2 regions of the Pseudomonas sp. Ors-4-3C genome follow, and region 1 is predicted to be linked to the other one. Evidence: predicted binding sites of a transcription regulator. Region 1 holds the regulator's gene; the other holds the start of a gene.
What was found. The regulator sigma-54, encoded in region 1, starts transcription at its own class of promoters, with help from an activator protein. The targets are predictions, from matches to a motif close to ANTGGCATNNANNTTGCTNT.
Positions count from the first base shown of each region.

Region 1 (7,983 bases):
TACAGCACATCACACTGGATGTGCCGGGAGCGGACTTCTTCCAGCAACTCGGGGAAACGCGACAGGTGGCTCGGTAGGTTGCGCGCATCAATCGACACAGCCACCAGCGGCTGGGCCAGTTCGGTGTGGATCAGCGCGCGTTCGGCCAGTTCCGGCAGCAGACCGGCCGGCAGGTTGTCGATGCAGTAGTAGCCGTTGTCCTCAAGGACATCCAGGGCAGTGCTTTTACCCGAGCCGGAGCGGCCGCTGACGATGATCAAGCGCATGATTAATGCCCGTTTTGCTCGCTCAGGACGACCTGATACAAGGCTTCGTTACTCGGTGCGCTGCGCAGTTTTTCGCGCACTTCCTTGCGATCGAGCATGCTGGCGATCTGGCGCAGTAATTCCAGGTGGGCATCGGTGGCAGCTTCCGGGACCAGCAGGACAAACAGCAGGTCAACCGGCGCACCGTCGATGGCATCGAAATCGATAGGCGCATCAAGGTGCATCAAAGCGCTGACAGGCGCTTCACAGCCTTTGAGGCGACAGTGGGGAATGGCGATGCCGTTGCCGAAACCGGTGGAGCCGAGTTTCTCACGGGCGATCAGCGCCTCGAAGACATCTTGCATCTCCAGACCCGGCACTTCGCGGGCGATCAGGTTGGCAATCTGTTCGAGGGCTTTCTTTTTACTGCCGCCCGGCACGTTCACCAGGGAACGGCCGGGGGTCAGGATACTTTCAAGTCGGATCATGGGTTGGGGGTGTTAACGACCTGTCGCGCCCTGGAGGAGGCTCTGGGTCTTTTCCTTATGCTTTTTGAGTTGGCGATCCAGCTTGTCGGTCAGTGCGTCGATCGCAGCGTACATGTCGGTATCTTCTGCGTTGGCGACCACTTCGCTGCCGGGAATATGCAAGGTGGCTTCGATTTTCTGCTTCAGCTTTTCGACGCACATCGTGACCTGCACGTTGGTGATCTTGTCGAAATGGCGCTCCAGTCGTTGGAGTTTTTCCTCGATATAGGAACGCAGAGGTTGGGTCACTTCCAGTTGGTGTCCACTGATGTTGACTTGCATACAGCTTCTCCTTCGTTGCCAGTGCATAAAGCGGCAGGCCGAAGAGCCTGCCACTGGAACGCTGTAACGTGGCTTACATCAACCGCTTGCGTTCGCTCGAAGGCGCGATCCCGAGGGATTCGCGGTACTTGGCGACGGTGCGGCGAGCCACCTGAATGCCTTGTGCCTCCAGTAAACCAGCGATCTTGCTGTCACTCAACGGCTTTTTCTGATTTTCCGCCGCAACCAGTTTCTTGATGATCGCGCGAATCGCCGTGGACGAGCATTCGCCGCCTTCGGAGGTGCTGACGTGGCTGGAGAAAAAGTATTTCAGTTCATAAATGCCCCGTGGGGTATGCATGAATTTCTGGGTAGTGACGCGGGAAATCGTCGATTCGTGCATGCCGACCGCCTCGGCGATGTCGTGCAGGACCAACGGTTTCATGGCTTCGTCGCCGTACTCCAGGAAACCGCGCTGATGCTCGACGATCTGGGTCGCCACTTTCATCAGGGTTTCGTTGCGGCTTTGCAGGCTCTTGATGAACCAGCGCGCTTCCTGCAACTGATTGCGCATGAAAGTGTTGTCGGCGCTGGTGTCGGCGCGACGGACAAAACCGGCGTACTGTGCGTTGACCCGCAGACGGGGCACCGACTCCTGATTCAGCTCGACCAGCCAGCGTTCGTTGTCCTTGCGCACAATGACGTCCGGCACCACGTACTCGGCTTCAGTCGATTCGATCTGCGAGCCCGGGCGCGGATTCAGGCTCTGCACCAGTTCGATGACCTGACGCAGCTCATCTTCCTTGAGCTTCATACGCCGCATCAGCTGGCTGTAGTCGCGACTGCCGAGCAGATCGATGTAATCGCTGACCAGACGCTTGGCTTCGTTCAGCCACGGAGTCTTGGCCGGGAGCTGGCGCAGTTGCAGCAACAGGCATTCGCCGAGGTTGCGGGCGCCGATGCCGGCGGGTTCGAACTGCTGGATGCGGTGCAGGACGGCTTCGATCTCGTCCAGCTCGATGTCGAGTTCCGGATCAAAGGCGTCGAGAATTTCTTCGAGGGTTTCATCGAGGTAGCCCTGATTGTTGATGCAATCGATCAGGGTCACGGCGATCAGGCGGTCGGTGTCGGACATCGGCGCCAGGTTCAATTGCCAGAGCAAATGGCTCTGCAGGCTTTCCCCGGCAGAGGTGCGGGTGGTGAAGTCCCACTCGTCGTCATCGCCGCTGGGCAGGCTGCTGGCGCTGGTCTGGTAGACATCTTCCCAGGCAGTGTCGACCGGCAGCTCGTTGGGAATGCGCTCGTTCCATTCACCTTCCTCCAGGTTGTCCACCGTCGGGGCGGTTTCCTGGTATGACGGTTCCTGAATGTCGGTGTTGGGCTTTTGTTCGGCGTTGTCGGCCAAAGGATCGGAGTTGTCGAAGTCGTCGCCTTCTTCCTGGCGTTCGAGCATCGGATTGGATTCCAGGGCCTCCTGGATTTCTTGTTGCAGGTCCAGGGTCGACAATTGGAGCAGGCGGATGGCCTGTTGCAGCTGCGGTGTCATCGTCAGCTGCTGGCCCATTCTCAAGACTAGCGATGGTTTCATGGCAGGGGCTTAACACCTTATTCGCCGGCGCGCATGCGCCATCCACTACAGGGCGCCGAAGCGCCAAACTTAAGCAAATTATATGCCTGAAACTGTCGTGTTTGCCTAGAGCGCTGTAACAATAAAAGCGTATAAAAGCCTGCTTCATCGATACAGCACCCGGAGGCTGGCCAAGTGCCTTGGTGCTTACAGGCGGAACTCGTGGCCCAGATACACTTCCTTCACCAGATCGTTGGCAAGGATGGTCGCAGCATCGCCTTCGGCGATCAGTTGACCGTCGTTGACGATGTAGGCGGTTTCGCAGATATCCAGGGTCTCACGCACGTTGTGGTCGGTGATCAGAACACCGATGCCCTTGGCCTTGAGGTGGTGGATGATCTGCTTGATGTCGCCAACCGAGATCGGGTCGACACCGGCGAACGGTTCGTCGAGCAGGATGAATTTCGGTGCGGTCGCCAGTGCGCGAGCGATTTCCACCCGGCGGCGTTCACCACCGGACAGGCTCATGCCGAGGTTGTCGCGGATGTGGCTGATGTGGAATTCCTGCAGCAGGCTTTCCAGTTCCTTGCGACGACCGGCCTTGTCGAGTTCCGCGCGGGTTTCGAGGATGGCCATGATGTTATCGGCCACCGACAGTTTGCGGAAGATCGACGCTTCTTGCGGCAGATAGCCGATACCGGCCTTGGCGCGGCCGTGCATCGGCTGATGGCTGACGTCCAGATCATCGATCAACACGCGGCCCTGATCGGCCTGCACCAGGCCGACGATCATATAGAAGCAGGTCGTCTTGCCGGCGCCGTTCGGGCCGAGCAGGCCAACGATCTGGCCACTGTCGATCGACAGGCTGACGTCGCGCACAACCTGGCGGCTTTTATAGGCCTTGGCCAGGTGTTGAGCTTTCAGAGTTGCCATTACTGGGCCTTTTTCTCGTCGTTTTTCGGCTTCGGCTGGATCACCATGTCGATGCGCGGACGCGCCTCGGTGACTTTACTGCCGGTAGCGCGGCCGGCGCTGGCCAGTTTTTTCACCGTGTCATAGACGATTTTTTCGCCCTGAGTGGTGTTGTTGTCCTTGTCGACAACCTTGGCCTTGTCGATCAGCACGACGCGATTCTGCTGCGCGTGATACTGGATGGTCACGCCCCAGCCCTGCACAGGTTTTTTGTCGCCGGCAGTCTGCAGTTGCTCGAAGTAGGCGAGGTTGCCCACCGAGGTCACTACGTCGATTTCGCCGGTCGGGGTGCGAGTCAGGGTCACGGTATTACCGGTCACCTTCATCGAGCCTTGGGTAATGATCACGTCACCTTTATAGGTGGCAACGCCATTCTTGTCGTCCATCTGGGCATCGTCGGCCTGAATGCGAATGGGCTGCTCTTGATCGTTCGGCAGAGCCCAGGCGCTCACGCTTCCCAGTGCTGCGCCCAGACTGAGCAAAATAGGGAGGGTTTTAACGAGCCTCATACTGTCCTCTTACGTTAGATAGCAGGTGTATCCTGCTTTCCTTCAAATACGCCTTCATTCCCACGCCAGTCGATACACCCCCAGCGCCGTCGATTCTAACGGGTTGCGCGGTCTGCGCATATTGCTGCTGCGGGAACACTGTCATGCGTGTGCTGGTGATCAAGGTGTCGCGGTTCTTTTCGTCAGTACGCTTGACGCGTACGGAATCGATCAGTTCGACCTCGGTGCCGCCTGAATTCACTTCACCGCGCTCGCTGGTCACGTGCCACGGAAACTCGGTGCCGCGGAACATGTTCAGGTCGGGTTTGGTGACAAGCGTCACATCCGTCGCTTTCAGGTGCTCGGCCTTGTCCGACGTCATCTCGTATTGCAGCTTGCCGTCCGGGAGGTACTGAAAGGTGTGTGTATTGGTGGCGTACCAGTCGATGGCTGTGTCTTCGGCCTTGGCTGCAGGCTTGTCGAGGAAGCGTTCCGGACTGATATTCCAGTAGCCGACCGCTGCAAACATGGCAGCGATACAGCCGAACAGCAGGAAGTTGCGAAATTTTTTGCTAAACATGATTTGGCTCACAGGTACGCGGCGTTGGCCGCATCGAGGCGGCCCTGGGCGCGCAGGATCAATTCGCAGAATTCGCGGGCGGCACCTTCGCCACCACGGGCCCGAGTGACGCCATGGGCGTGTTCGCGCACGAAATCGGCAGCATTGGCGACGGCCATGCCCAGGCCTACGCGGCGGATCACCGGCAGGTCAGGCAAGTCGTCACCGAGGTAGGCGACCTGTTCATAGCTTAGGCCCAGTTGCTGCAGAAGACCGTCCAGAACCACCAATTTGTCTTCGCGGCCCTGAAACAGATGCGGGATGCCGAGGTTCTTCGCCCGGCGCTCAACCACCGGCGTCTTGCGGCCACTGATGATGGCCGTCTCGACACCGGCATTCATCAGCATCTTGATGCCTTGGCCGTCGAGGGTGTTGAACGTCTTGAATTCGCTGCCGTCTTCAAGGAAGTACAGGCGCCCGTCGGTGAGGACGCCGTCGACGTCGAACACTGCCAGTTTGATCGCTTTGCCGCGTTGCAGCAGATCGCTTGTCATTACATCACTCCTGCACGCAGCAGATCGGAGAGGTTGAAGGCGCCAATCGGGCGATCTTCTTCGTCCACGACCACCAGTGCGTTGATTCGGTGGTCTTCCATGATTTTCAGCGCTTCGGCGGCGAGCATCTCGGGCCGTGCGGTCTTGCCGTGTGCGGTCATGACCTGGTCGATGGTGGCGCTGCGGATGTCGATGCTGCGATCCAGGGTGCGGCGCAGGTCGCCGTCGGTGAAGATCCCGGCCAGCTTGCCATCGGCTTCAAGGATGACGGTCATGCCCAGACCCTTGCGGGTCATTTCCATGAGCGCGTCCTTGAGCAGGGTGCCGCGTTGCACTTGCGGCAGCTCTTGCCCGGCGTGCATGACGTTTTCCACTTTCAGCAGCAGGCGTCGACCCAGGGCACCGCCCGGGTGGGAAAAAGCAAAATCTTCGGCGGTGAAACCACGCGCTTCCAGCAGCGCCACGGCCAGGGCATCGCCCATGACCAGCGCTGCGGTGGTCGAGGAAGTCGGCGCCAGGTTCAGCGGGCAGGCTTCGTGCTCGACGTGAACATTGAGATTGACTTCGGCGGCCTTGGCCAACGGCGACTGCGGATTGCCGGTCAGGCTGATCAACTGGATACCCAGGCGCTTGATCAGGGGCAGCAAGGTGACGATTTCGTTGGTCGAGCCGGAGTTGGAGAGGGCGAGAATCACGTCGTCACGGGTGATCATGCCCATGTCGCCATGACTGGCTTCGGCGGGGTGGACGAAAAATGCCGGGGTGCCGGTGCTGGCCAGGGTCGCGGCAATCTTGTTGCCGACGTGCCCGGATTTGCCCATGCCGACCACGACCACACGGCCTTTGCTGGCCAGAATCATCTCGCAAGCGCGTACGAAATCGGCGTCGATATGGGGCAACAAGCCTTGTACGGCTTCCACTTCGAGGCGGATGGTGCGTTGTGCCGATTGAATCAGGTCGCTGGATTGGCTCATGTCAGAAATCGTATAGCCCGATGAAAAGGCGGCGATTATAGCGGTTATGTTGAAAAGCCTCACGCAAGTTCGTTGTGCTTTGTCATTCCTCGTAACCAAAACCCTGAAAAAGCGCGGCCGCGCCTGTCATATCGCTGAACACAGGGGGGCATGGGCCTTGGGCGCTTGGCCTTTGCAGTGATATAGTTCGCCGCCAGTTCGGCCTGCCCGGGAGGTATGTGCTTTCTGCGGAAAGCCAGGCGTCCGAGTGAGAGGCTGCATCGCAAGGAGTTTAGATGAGTGCCGATAACGCCTACGCGGTCGAGCTGAAGGGAGTCTCCTTCAAGCGCGGTGCGCGCAGCATTTTCAATAACGTCGATATTCGCATCCCGCGTGGCAAGGTTACCGGCATCATGGGACCTTCCGGGTGCGGCAAGACCACTTTGTTGCGCTTGATGGGTGCACAGTTGCGTCCTTCCAGCGGCGAAGTCTGGGTCAACGGCCAGAACCTGCCGACGCTGTCGCGCAGTGATCTGTTCGATGCGCGCAAGCACATGGGCGTGCTGTTTCAGAGCGGCGCGCTGTTTACCGATCTCGATGTCTTCGAGAACGTCGCTTTCCCCCTGCGCGTTCATACCCAATTGCCGGATGAAATGATCCGCGACATCGTTCTGCTCAAATTGCAGGCGGTCGGTCTGCGCGGCGCCATCGAGCTGATGCCCGACGAACTGTCCGGCGGTATGAAGCGTCGCGTGGCGCTCGCCCGGGCAATTGCGCTCGATCCGCAGATTCTCATGTACGACGAGCCTTTCGTCGGTCAGGACCCGATCGCCATGGGCGTGCTGGTACGCCTGATCCGTCTGCTCAACGATGCGCTGGGGATCACCAGTATCGTGGTCTCCCACGATCTGGCCGAAACCGCGAGCATCGCTGACTACATCTATGTAGTGGGTGATGGTCAGGTGCTGGGGCAGGGCACGCCGGACGAGTTGATGAATTCGGATGAGCCGCGTATTCGCCAGTTCATGACCGGCAACCCCGATGGCCCGGTGCCGTATCATTTTCCAGCGACGGATTACCGCGCAGATCTTCTGGGGAAGCGCTGATGCGCAGAATTTCATTAATAGAACGCGTACGCCGTTTCGGCGAGGCGGCGATCGACGCCGTTGCGGTGTTTGGTCGTGCGACCCTGTTCCTGTTCCACGCCCTGCTGGGTCGTGGCGGCATCAGCGGCGGTTTTGGCCTGTTGGTCAAGCAGCTGCATTCGGTTGGCGTGATGTCGCTGGTGATCATCGTCGTGTCCGGGATTTTCATCGGCATGGTGCTGGCGCTGCAGGGCTTCAGTATTCTGTCGAGCTACGGTTCGGAGCAGGCGGTGGGGCAGATGGTGGCCCTGACGTTGCTGCGTGAACTGGGTCCGGTGGTGACGGCCTTGCTGTTTGCCGGGCGTGCCGGTTCGGCGCTGACCGCGGAAATTGGCAACATGAAGTCCACCGAGCAGCTTTCCAGCCTGGAAATGATCGGTGTCGATCCGCTCAAATACATTATTGCCCCGCGTCTGTGGGCCGGTTTCATTTCCCTGCCGGTGCTGGCGATGATTTTCAGCGTGGTGGGGATCTGGGGCGGTTCGTGGGTGGCTGTCGACTGGCTTGGCGTGTATGAAGGTTCCTACTGGGCGAACATGCAGAACAGCGTGAACTTCACCAGCGATGTGCTCAACGGCGTCATCAAAAGTATCGTTTTCGCCTTCGTCGTGACCTGGATCGCCGTATTCCAAGGCTATGACTGTGAGCCCACTTCCGAGGGCATCAGTCGCGCCACCACCAAGACCGTGGTATTCGCCTCGCTGGCGGTACT
Region 1 is NZ_CM146900.1:204,442-212,424, forward strand. It holds gene rapZ (RNase adapter RapZ) at 1-266, opposite strand, end outside; gene ptsN (PTS IIA-like nitrogen regulatory protein PtsN) at 269-733, opposite strand; gene hpf (ribosome hibernation-promoting factor, HPF/YfiA family) at 746-1,054, opposite strand; gene ACVHNU_RS00880 (RNA polymerase factor sigma-54) at 1,128-2,621, opposite strand; gene lptB (LPS export ABC transporter ATP-binding protein) at 2,808-3,533, opposite strand; gene lptA (lipopolysaccharide transport periplasmic protein LptA) at 3,533-4,081, opposite strand; gene lptC (LPS export ABC transporter periplasmic protein LptC) at 4,068-4,640, opposite strand; gene ACVHNU_RS00900 (KdsC family phosphatase) at 4,649-5,173, opposite strand; gene ACVHNU_RS00905 (KpsF/GutQ family sugar-phosphate isomerase) at 5,173-6,147, opposite strand; gene ACVHNU_RS00910 (ATP-binding cassette domain-containing protein) at 6,423-7,232, shown strand; gene mlaE (lipid asymmetry maintenance ABC transporter permease subunit MlaE) at 7,232-7,983, shown strand, end outside.

Region 2 (7,983 bases), 2.6 Mb from region 1:
CCTGTTCAACGCCGGTACCCTGCGTCCACAGCTGTCGAGCTGCTACCTGACCACCGTTCCGGACGACCTGTCGGGCATCTACCACGCGATCCACGACAACGCCATGCTGTCGAAATTCGCTGGCGGCCTGGGCAACGACTGGACCCCGGTTCGTGCACTGGGTTCGTACATCAAAGGCACCAACGGCAAGTCGCAAGGCGTGGTGCCGTTCCTGAAAGTGGTGAACGACACCGCTGTAGCCGTCAACCAGGGTGGCAAGCGCAAAGGCGCTGTGTGTGCCTACCTGGAAACCTGGCACATGGACATCGAAGAGTTCATCGAGCTGCGCAAGAACACCGGTGATGATCGTCGTCGTACCCACGACATGAACACCGCCAACTGGATCCCTGACCTGTTCATGAAGCGCGTCTTCGATGACGGCAAGTGGACCCTGTTCTCGCCATCCGAAGTTCCGGACCTGCACGACCTGACCGGTAAAGCCTTCGAAGAGCGCTACGAGTACTACGAAGCCCTGACCGAGTACCCGGGCAAGGTCAAGCTGTTCAAGACCATCCAGGCCAAAGACCTGTGGCGCAAGATGCTGTCCATGCTGTTCGAAACCGGCCACCCATGGCTGACGTTCAAAGACCCGTGCAACCTGCGTAGCCCGCAGCAGCACGTCGGCGTGGTTCACAGCTCGAACCTGTGCACCGAGATCACCTTGAACACCAACAAGGACGAGATCGCCGTTTGCAACCTGGGCTCGATCAACCTGCCGAACCACATCGTCGACGGCAAGCTGGACACCGCCAAGCTGCAACGCACCGTGAACACTGCCGTGCGCATGCTCGACAACGTGATCGACATCAACTACTACTCGGTGCCGCAAGCGAAGAACTCCAACTTCCGCCACCGTCCGGTCGGTCTGGGCATCATGGGCTTCCAGGACGCGCTGTACCTGCAGCACATCCCTTACGGTTCCGACGCTGCCGTCGAGTTCGCCGACAAGTCGATGGAAGCGGTCAGCTACTACGCGATCCAGGCGTCCTGCGACCTGGCAGACGAGCGTGGTGCTTACGAGACCTTCAACGGTTCGCTGTGGTCCAAAGGCATCCTGCCACTGGATTCGCAACAGATCCTGATCGAGCAACGTGGCCAGAAGTACATCGACGTTGACCTGAACGAAACCCTCGACTGGGCACCGGTTCGCGCCCGTGTACAGAAAGGCATTCGTAACTCCAACATCATGGCCATCGCACCGACCGCGACCATCGCCAACATCACCGGCGTATCGCAGTCGATCGAACCGACCTACCAGAACCTGTATGTGAAATCGAACCTGTCGGGCGAATTCACCGTGATCAACCCGTACCTGGTTCGCGACCTCAAGGCTCGCGGTCTGTGGGACTCGGTCATGATCAACGACCTGAAGTACTACGACGGTTCGGTGCAGCAGATCGAGCGCATCCCGCAAGAACTCAAAGAGCTCTACGCGACCGCGTTCGAAGTGGACACCAAGTGGATCGTTGACGCCGCCAGCCGTCGTCAGAAGTGGATCGACCAGGCCCAGTCGCTGAACCTGTACATCGCCGGCGCCTCGGGCAAGAAGCTCGACGTGACCTACCGCATGGCCTGGTACCGTGGTCTGAAAACCACTTACTACCTCCGTGCCCTGGCCGCGACCAGCACCGAGAAGTCGACCATCAACACCGGCAAGCTGAACGCTGTTTCCAGCGGCGGCAACCACGGCGACGATTCGGTTCTGGCCGCTCCGGCAGGTCCGGCTCCAGTGCCAAAGGCTTGCGCGATCGACGAGCCGGATTGCGAAGCTTGCCAATAAGCTGAGCTGAGTCAGGCGTCGCGAGGCGCCTGATCTCTCCAGGCAAAAGAAACCCCCGACAGACTTCTGGTTTGTCGGGGGTTTTCTTTTGCCCGCCATTTACCTGTAGGAGCTGTCGAGAGCAACGAGGCTGCGATCTTTTGATCTTCAGTGCTGCTGCCATAGATCAAAAGATCGCAGCCTTCGGCAGCTCCTACAGTGATTACATGAATCTGACGGAGATTAGTTGGCTCGCGGGCCGCCATCGCCAGCAGGCTGGCTTCCACAGAAGAGCAAAAGCCAAGCGCATGCTTTTCACCACTCAATGGCCGAGTGTCAGCTCGCCGAAAGCTTTTGATCTTGCCGTACCGGCCCCGTCGGCAGGCTGAGTGGAGGGGTTTATCCGGGGGTGGGAGCGAAGCGACCGTTTGGCGAAGCCAAACACATCGAGAGGAGGTGCAGCGAAGCAAACCGTAGGCGATGCCCCCGGATGAATTCCGCAGCGAAGGAACCCGAGCCTAAGCGAGGGCCGAACGCTGGGGCCAAGCCTTTTGGTTACTTTTTGGCGTCTGAAAAAGTGACTCGCCGTAAGGGCGAAACCGCCAGCCGCAGCACCCGAAGCAACGGATATTCACTCAATCAAAACAGCTGCCACCCAATAGCCGCCCACAAAAAAGCCCCTCAAAAAGAGGGGCTCTTGCACAACCAGAAACCGCAATCAGGTCATCTGAATGATGGTCTGCATGATAGTGCTCTGGGTCGAAATGGTCTTGGCGTTCGCCTGATAGTTGCTCTGGCCCTTGATCAGATCCACCAGCTCGTTGGTCAGGTTAACGTTGGACTCTTCCAGCGAGTTGGACGCGATCGAACCCAGCGTACCGGTTTCCGGCGCATCGTAGCCCGGGATACCCGAGGCGAACGTCTCTTTCCAACTGGTACCGCCGACTGCCTGCAGGCCTTGTTCGTTGGTGAAGCTGGCCAGCGCAACCTGGCCGATGGCCTTGCTCTGGTTGTTGCTGAAGTTGGCGAACAGCGTACCGGTACCGTCGATGGTCAGGTTGGTGATCTGGCCAGTGGCGTAACCGTCCTGAGTCGGGATCGAACGCGCGGTATCAGCGTTGAACTGAGTGGTCTTGGCCATGGAAATGGTCACGCCATTGGTGTTGGCAGACGCGCCGTTTGGCGTGAAGGTGCCGTTGGTCACGGTACCCGGTACCCAGCCGGTCAGCTTCAAGTCGCTGCTGATGATCGGCTTGGTCGCATCCGCCGGGTTAGGCGTGCTGACCTGAGTGAGATTGCCCGAACTGTCGAACGTCAGTGTCGAAGCAGTCGGGGCGGTCTTGGTTGGATCGCTGCCGGTTGCATCCGGATTGCGCCCGTCCACCAGGGTGTAGACCTTCCAGGTGTTTTGGCCGGTTTTCACCATGTACTGATCCATGACGTGCGAGTTGCCCTGAGAGTCATAGATCGGTGTGCTGAACGACTTGGTGTAGGTTTCGAGTTTTGCCGGGTCGAACTTGCCTGCCGCCACTGTGTCGTCGATCACTGGGGCCGACGAGTTCAGGTTGATGCTCGAAGTCACCAGCGAAGTCGATTTCGGCGCCAGGTTCGAGGTGTCGATCTTCAGGTCGGTCAACACGCCGTTGATGATCTTGCCGTTGGCATCCACACCATAACCTTGCAGGCGCGAGGTGTAGTCGGTGTTGGTGATGAAGCCGTTATTATCGACCTTGAACGTACCGGCACGGGTGTAGGTGATCGCGCCGTTGTTGCTCATGGTGAAGAAACCGGAACCGTTGATACCCATGTCCAGCACGTTACCGGTGTTGTTGATGTCACCCTGGGTGAACTGCTGGGACACGTTGGCCAGGCGCACACCGTTGCCGATGACCTTGCTGCCGCTACCCAGACGAGTGGCCGAGTAGACGTCTTCGAATTCTGCACGGGACGATTTGAAACCGGCGGTCGCGACGTTGGCGATGTTGTTGCCGGTCACGTCCAGTTGTTTGTTGGCTGCATAGAGACCGCTAAGGCCGATATTGAAAGACATATTCCACTCCTTTGTGCCGGTTAGTCGGCTCTATATACCAATGGTTTGTACTTTGGACAGGGCGACGGTGCCCTTGCCGGACAGGTTGAGCATCAGCTCGCCACCGGTCTGGCTGATGGTCACACTGTTGACCGTGGCTGGCAGATAGGTCGCCATATCGGTCGAGGTGCCATTGATCGATGCGTTGGCCTTGACGGTGTAGGTACCGGTCTTGACCAGATTGCCGTCCTTGTCCTTGCCGTCCCAGGTGAAGCTCGCGCTGCCTGCGGCGCGACTGCCCAGATCGATGGTGCGAACGACCGTGCCGCTGCTGTCGGTAATGCTGACGGTGCCGCCGGCAATCGACGACGGAACGGTGACCGAACCGGTCATGCCTTTGCTCGGGTCGTCCAATTGAACGGTGTTGGTCTGCACGATCACGTTGCGGCCCACCAGCGACGACGCCTGAAGGGCCTGCGAGGAGTTGTAGTTGCCGGCCAGCGAGCTGACGGTGCTGTTAAGCGTGGTGATGCCTTCCAGACTGCTGAACTGCGCCAACTGCGCAACGAACGCGCTGTTGTCCTGCGGGTCGAGCGGGTTCTGGTTTTTCAGCTGGGTGACCAGCAATTGCAGGAACGCATCCTTGCCCAGCGCCTGGCCGCCGGTGGAACTGTTAGTCGCAGAAGCAATGCCATCGGCGGTCGAACTGGTCTTCTTCGACGAGTTCGCCAGGATGTCATTCATGCTCAAGCTGCTGGTGGTATCGGAAACACTCATGGCAGTCGCCCCTTATTACTGACCGAGGGTCAGCACCTTCTGCATCATGGTTTTGGCGGTGTTCATCATTTCGGCGTTGGTCTGGAACGACCGGCTCGCGGAAATCATGTCAGCCATTTCTTCCACCACGTTGACGTTCGGGTAGTAGACGTAGCCCTTGGCGTCAGCGGCCGGATGGTTCGGCTCGTAGCGCGCTTCGAGGTTGCTCTGGTCTTCGACCACGCCAAGCACCTGTACGCCCTGCCCTGCGGCGTCCTGGCTCTGGAACAGCGAGTTGCTGCCGCTGTTCTGGCCGCCCTGGAACATGGTGGCGAACACCGGGTGACGGGCGCGGTAGGTCTGGTCGATGCTCGACGAGACGGTTTCGGCGTTGGCGATGTTCGAAGCCACGGTGTTCAGACGCGTGGTTTGTGCGCTCATGCCGCTGCCGGCAATGTTGAAAACGCTGGACAGGGACATGGATTACTCTCCGCGCAGGGCTGACACCAGCCCTTTGAATTTGCTGTTGAGCAGAGTGAAGCTGGCCTGGAAGCCGACCGCGTTTTCCGCGTAATTCGACTGCTCGAGTTGAGCGTCCACGGTGTTCTGGTCGATCGAAGGCTGCATCGGCGTGCGATACATCAGCGACTCGTCGCCATTGCCCACGCCTTCAGCTTCGATGTGACGGCTGTTGGTCATGTTCAGGGCGATGGTGCCGTTGGCGTTCTTCTGGCTCTGTGCTTCGAGCACTTTGGAGAAGTCCAGATCCCGAGCCTTGTAGTTCGGGGTATCGGCGTTGGCGATGTTGTTGGCCAACACTTCGGCGCGCTGGGCGCGGAAGCCCAATGCCTTTTCGTGAATGCCGAGCGCTTTATCGAAGCTGATGCTCATGTCGGGAACCTTCGGGTGACCGGTTTTTCGTACCTGAGCTTTAGCAAGCCGCGTGCCAATGCGAGAACCCCCCGAAAACCGGGGCTTTGCGGGGCGTTGGCAAAGCGGCAATGCCAGAAAAGCGGCAAACGGCTTCCGCTGGCTGCCGCTTTTCTGCCGCTTGCCCTCCCCTCGCACCTACACCACAGACCCACTGTGGGAGCGGGCTTGCTCGCGAAAGCGTCGAGTCAGTCGATATCTGTTTTTCTGACACCCCGCATTCGCGAGCAAGCCCGCTCCCACAGGGGATTTGTGGTGTGTGAGGGAGATAATTCAGGCACAAAAAAACGGGAGTCCCTGAGGCCTCCCGTTTTTTGTATTGCCGATGCAATCACTTCGCCTGGTAAATGATCCCTGGGCTGCACTGGACCATCTGGTAATGATCCGGCAAACCGTTCAGCGCTTCGGAAGCACCGAGGAACAGATACCCGCCCGGCTTCAGCGTGCTGTGAATGCGCAACAGGATGTCTTTCTTCACCTCGGCGGAGAAGTAGATCAGCACGTTGCGGCAAAACACGATGTCGAACTTGCCCAGACTCGCATAGCTGTCGAGCAGGTTGAACGAGCGGAACTCCACGCGATTCTTGATCGGCGCCTTGACTGCCCAGCGTCCCGGCCCTTTCGGGTCGAAGTAGCGCTGCAGACGATCGGCGGACAAACCGCGACCGATCGCCAGACTGTCGTACTCGCCGGTCTTGCAGTTGTTCAGCATGCTGCCGGACAGGTCGGTGGCAACGATCTGCACACCCATCTTCAACTGACCGAGGTTGCTGCGCTCGAACTCATCGATCGACATCGACAGCGAATACGGCTCCTGACCGGACGAGCACGCCGCCGACCAGATCCGCAGACGCTGGTTGGGACTGGCCTTGATCGCCTCGGGCAGCACCTTGTTCTTCAAGACTTCAAACGGATAGGTGTCACGAAACCACAGGGTTTCGTTGGTCGTCATGGCATCGACCACCTGCTCGCGCAAACCGCTGCGCGGCTGGGTCTGGATGCGCTGTACCAGCTCACCCAGGGACTTGATGCCTTGCTGCTCCATCAGTTTGTTGAGACGGCTCGAGACCAGGTACTGCTTGTTTTCACCGAGCAAAATGCCACAGGCTTTTTCCAGGAAGACCCGGAACTGTTCGAAATCCAAATTACCCGTAGACAATGATGCCGCCTCTTAAATCGTGTTGACCGCCAGGGGCAGAAGGCCCCTAGCTGATATCTGCTGCTTTGATCCGGTCGACTACCCGGGATGCCAGGTCATCAGGACGGAATTTGGCCAGGAAGTCATCGGCACCGACTTTCTTGACCATCGCCTGATTGAAAACCCCCGACAACGAAGTATGCAGGATGATATGAAGCTTTTGCATGCGCGGGTCGCTGCGGATCTCCGCCGTCAGGGTGTACCCGTCCATCTCCGGCATCTCGATGTCGGAAATCATCATCAGGAACTCTTCTTCCGGCTTCTTGCCCTCATCGACCAGCTTGCGCAGGTAATCCAGCGCCTGCTTGCCGTCGTTCAGCGCCACCACTTCGACACCGACCGTCTGCAGGCAACGCGTGACCTGCTTGCGCGCCACCGACGAGTCGTCGACCGTCAACACCCGCAGCGACAACGCCTTGCTCTGGGTCTCGACATCGACCACACCGACCGAAATCGCTTCCGGCGTCGGCGCGACTTCCGCCAGCACCTTCTCGACGTCGATGATTTCGACTAACTGGTTGTCGACTCGAGTCACAGCGGTCAGGTAATGATCGCGCCCCGTGCCCTTGGGCGGCGGATGGATCTCTTCCCAGTTCATGTTGACGATGCGCTCCACCGAGCGGACCAGGAAACCCTGGGTCTTGGTGTTGTACTCCGTGATGATCACGAACGGATTTTTCTTGTCTTTCAACGCCCCGGAACCGGTCGCCATTGCCAGATCAAGGATCGGAATGGTCGCCCCCCGGATATTCGCCACCCCGCACACGACAGGACTGGACTTGGGCATCAACGTCAGCGACGGGCATTGCAGCACTTCCCGCACCTTGAACACGTTGATTCCGTAGAGCTGTTGACCGTCGAGACGGAACAACAACAGCTCCAGGCGATTCTGCCCTACCAGTTGCGTGCGCTGGTTCACCGAATCCATTACACCAGCCATGCCCAGACTCCTACACCAACGCCAAGTGTTGTTGCGACGCACATTCATTGCTAAACGGCACGGCGCTTGCTTTTTAACTCGTATGAACGCTCAAACGACATTTTTCCGACGCCTGACCTCCCGCACCCGCAAAGCGTTGTGCGCGACGTCTGCCGTCTGCTTGTTTTTCGCTGGCAGCCCTGCCGGTGCTGATACGGTTACCTTGCCTGACATGCTTATCGGCGTCACTCAGGGCTTTCTTGAGTTCACCGTAGAAGACTATCTGGCTACCAGTCAAACCGAAGGCCGCTACGAAATCGAGGTCAACCAGCTCGATCCACGTATGCGCATGC
Region 2 is NZ_CM146900.1:3,912,205-3,920,187, forward strand. It holds gene ACVHNU_RS17600 (ribonucleoside-diphosphate reductase subunit alpha) at 1-1,819, shown strand, start outside; gene ACVHNU_RS17605 (hypothetical protein) at 1,831-2,124, opposite strand; gene flgE (flagellar hook protein FlgE) at 2,517-3,848, opposite strand; gene flgD (flagellar hook assembly protein FlgD) at 3,879-4,604, opposite strand; gene flgC (flagellar basal body rod protein FlgC) at 4,620-5,063, opposite strand; gene flgB (flagellar basal body rod protein FlgB) at 5,067-5,474, opposite strand; gene cheR (protein-glutamate O-methyltransferase CheR) at 5,845-6,672, opposite strand; gene ACVHNU_RS17635 (chemotaxis protein CheV) at 6,719-7,651, opposite strand; gene flgA (flagellar basal body P-ring formation chaperone FlgA) at 7,734-7,983, shown strand, end outside.
Region 2: flgB (flagellar basal body rod protein FlgB) is a predicted target of sigma-54. The motif match lies at 5,515-5,534, and genes of this name have one in related genera.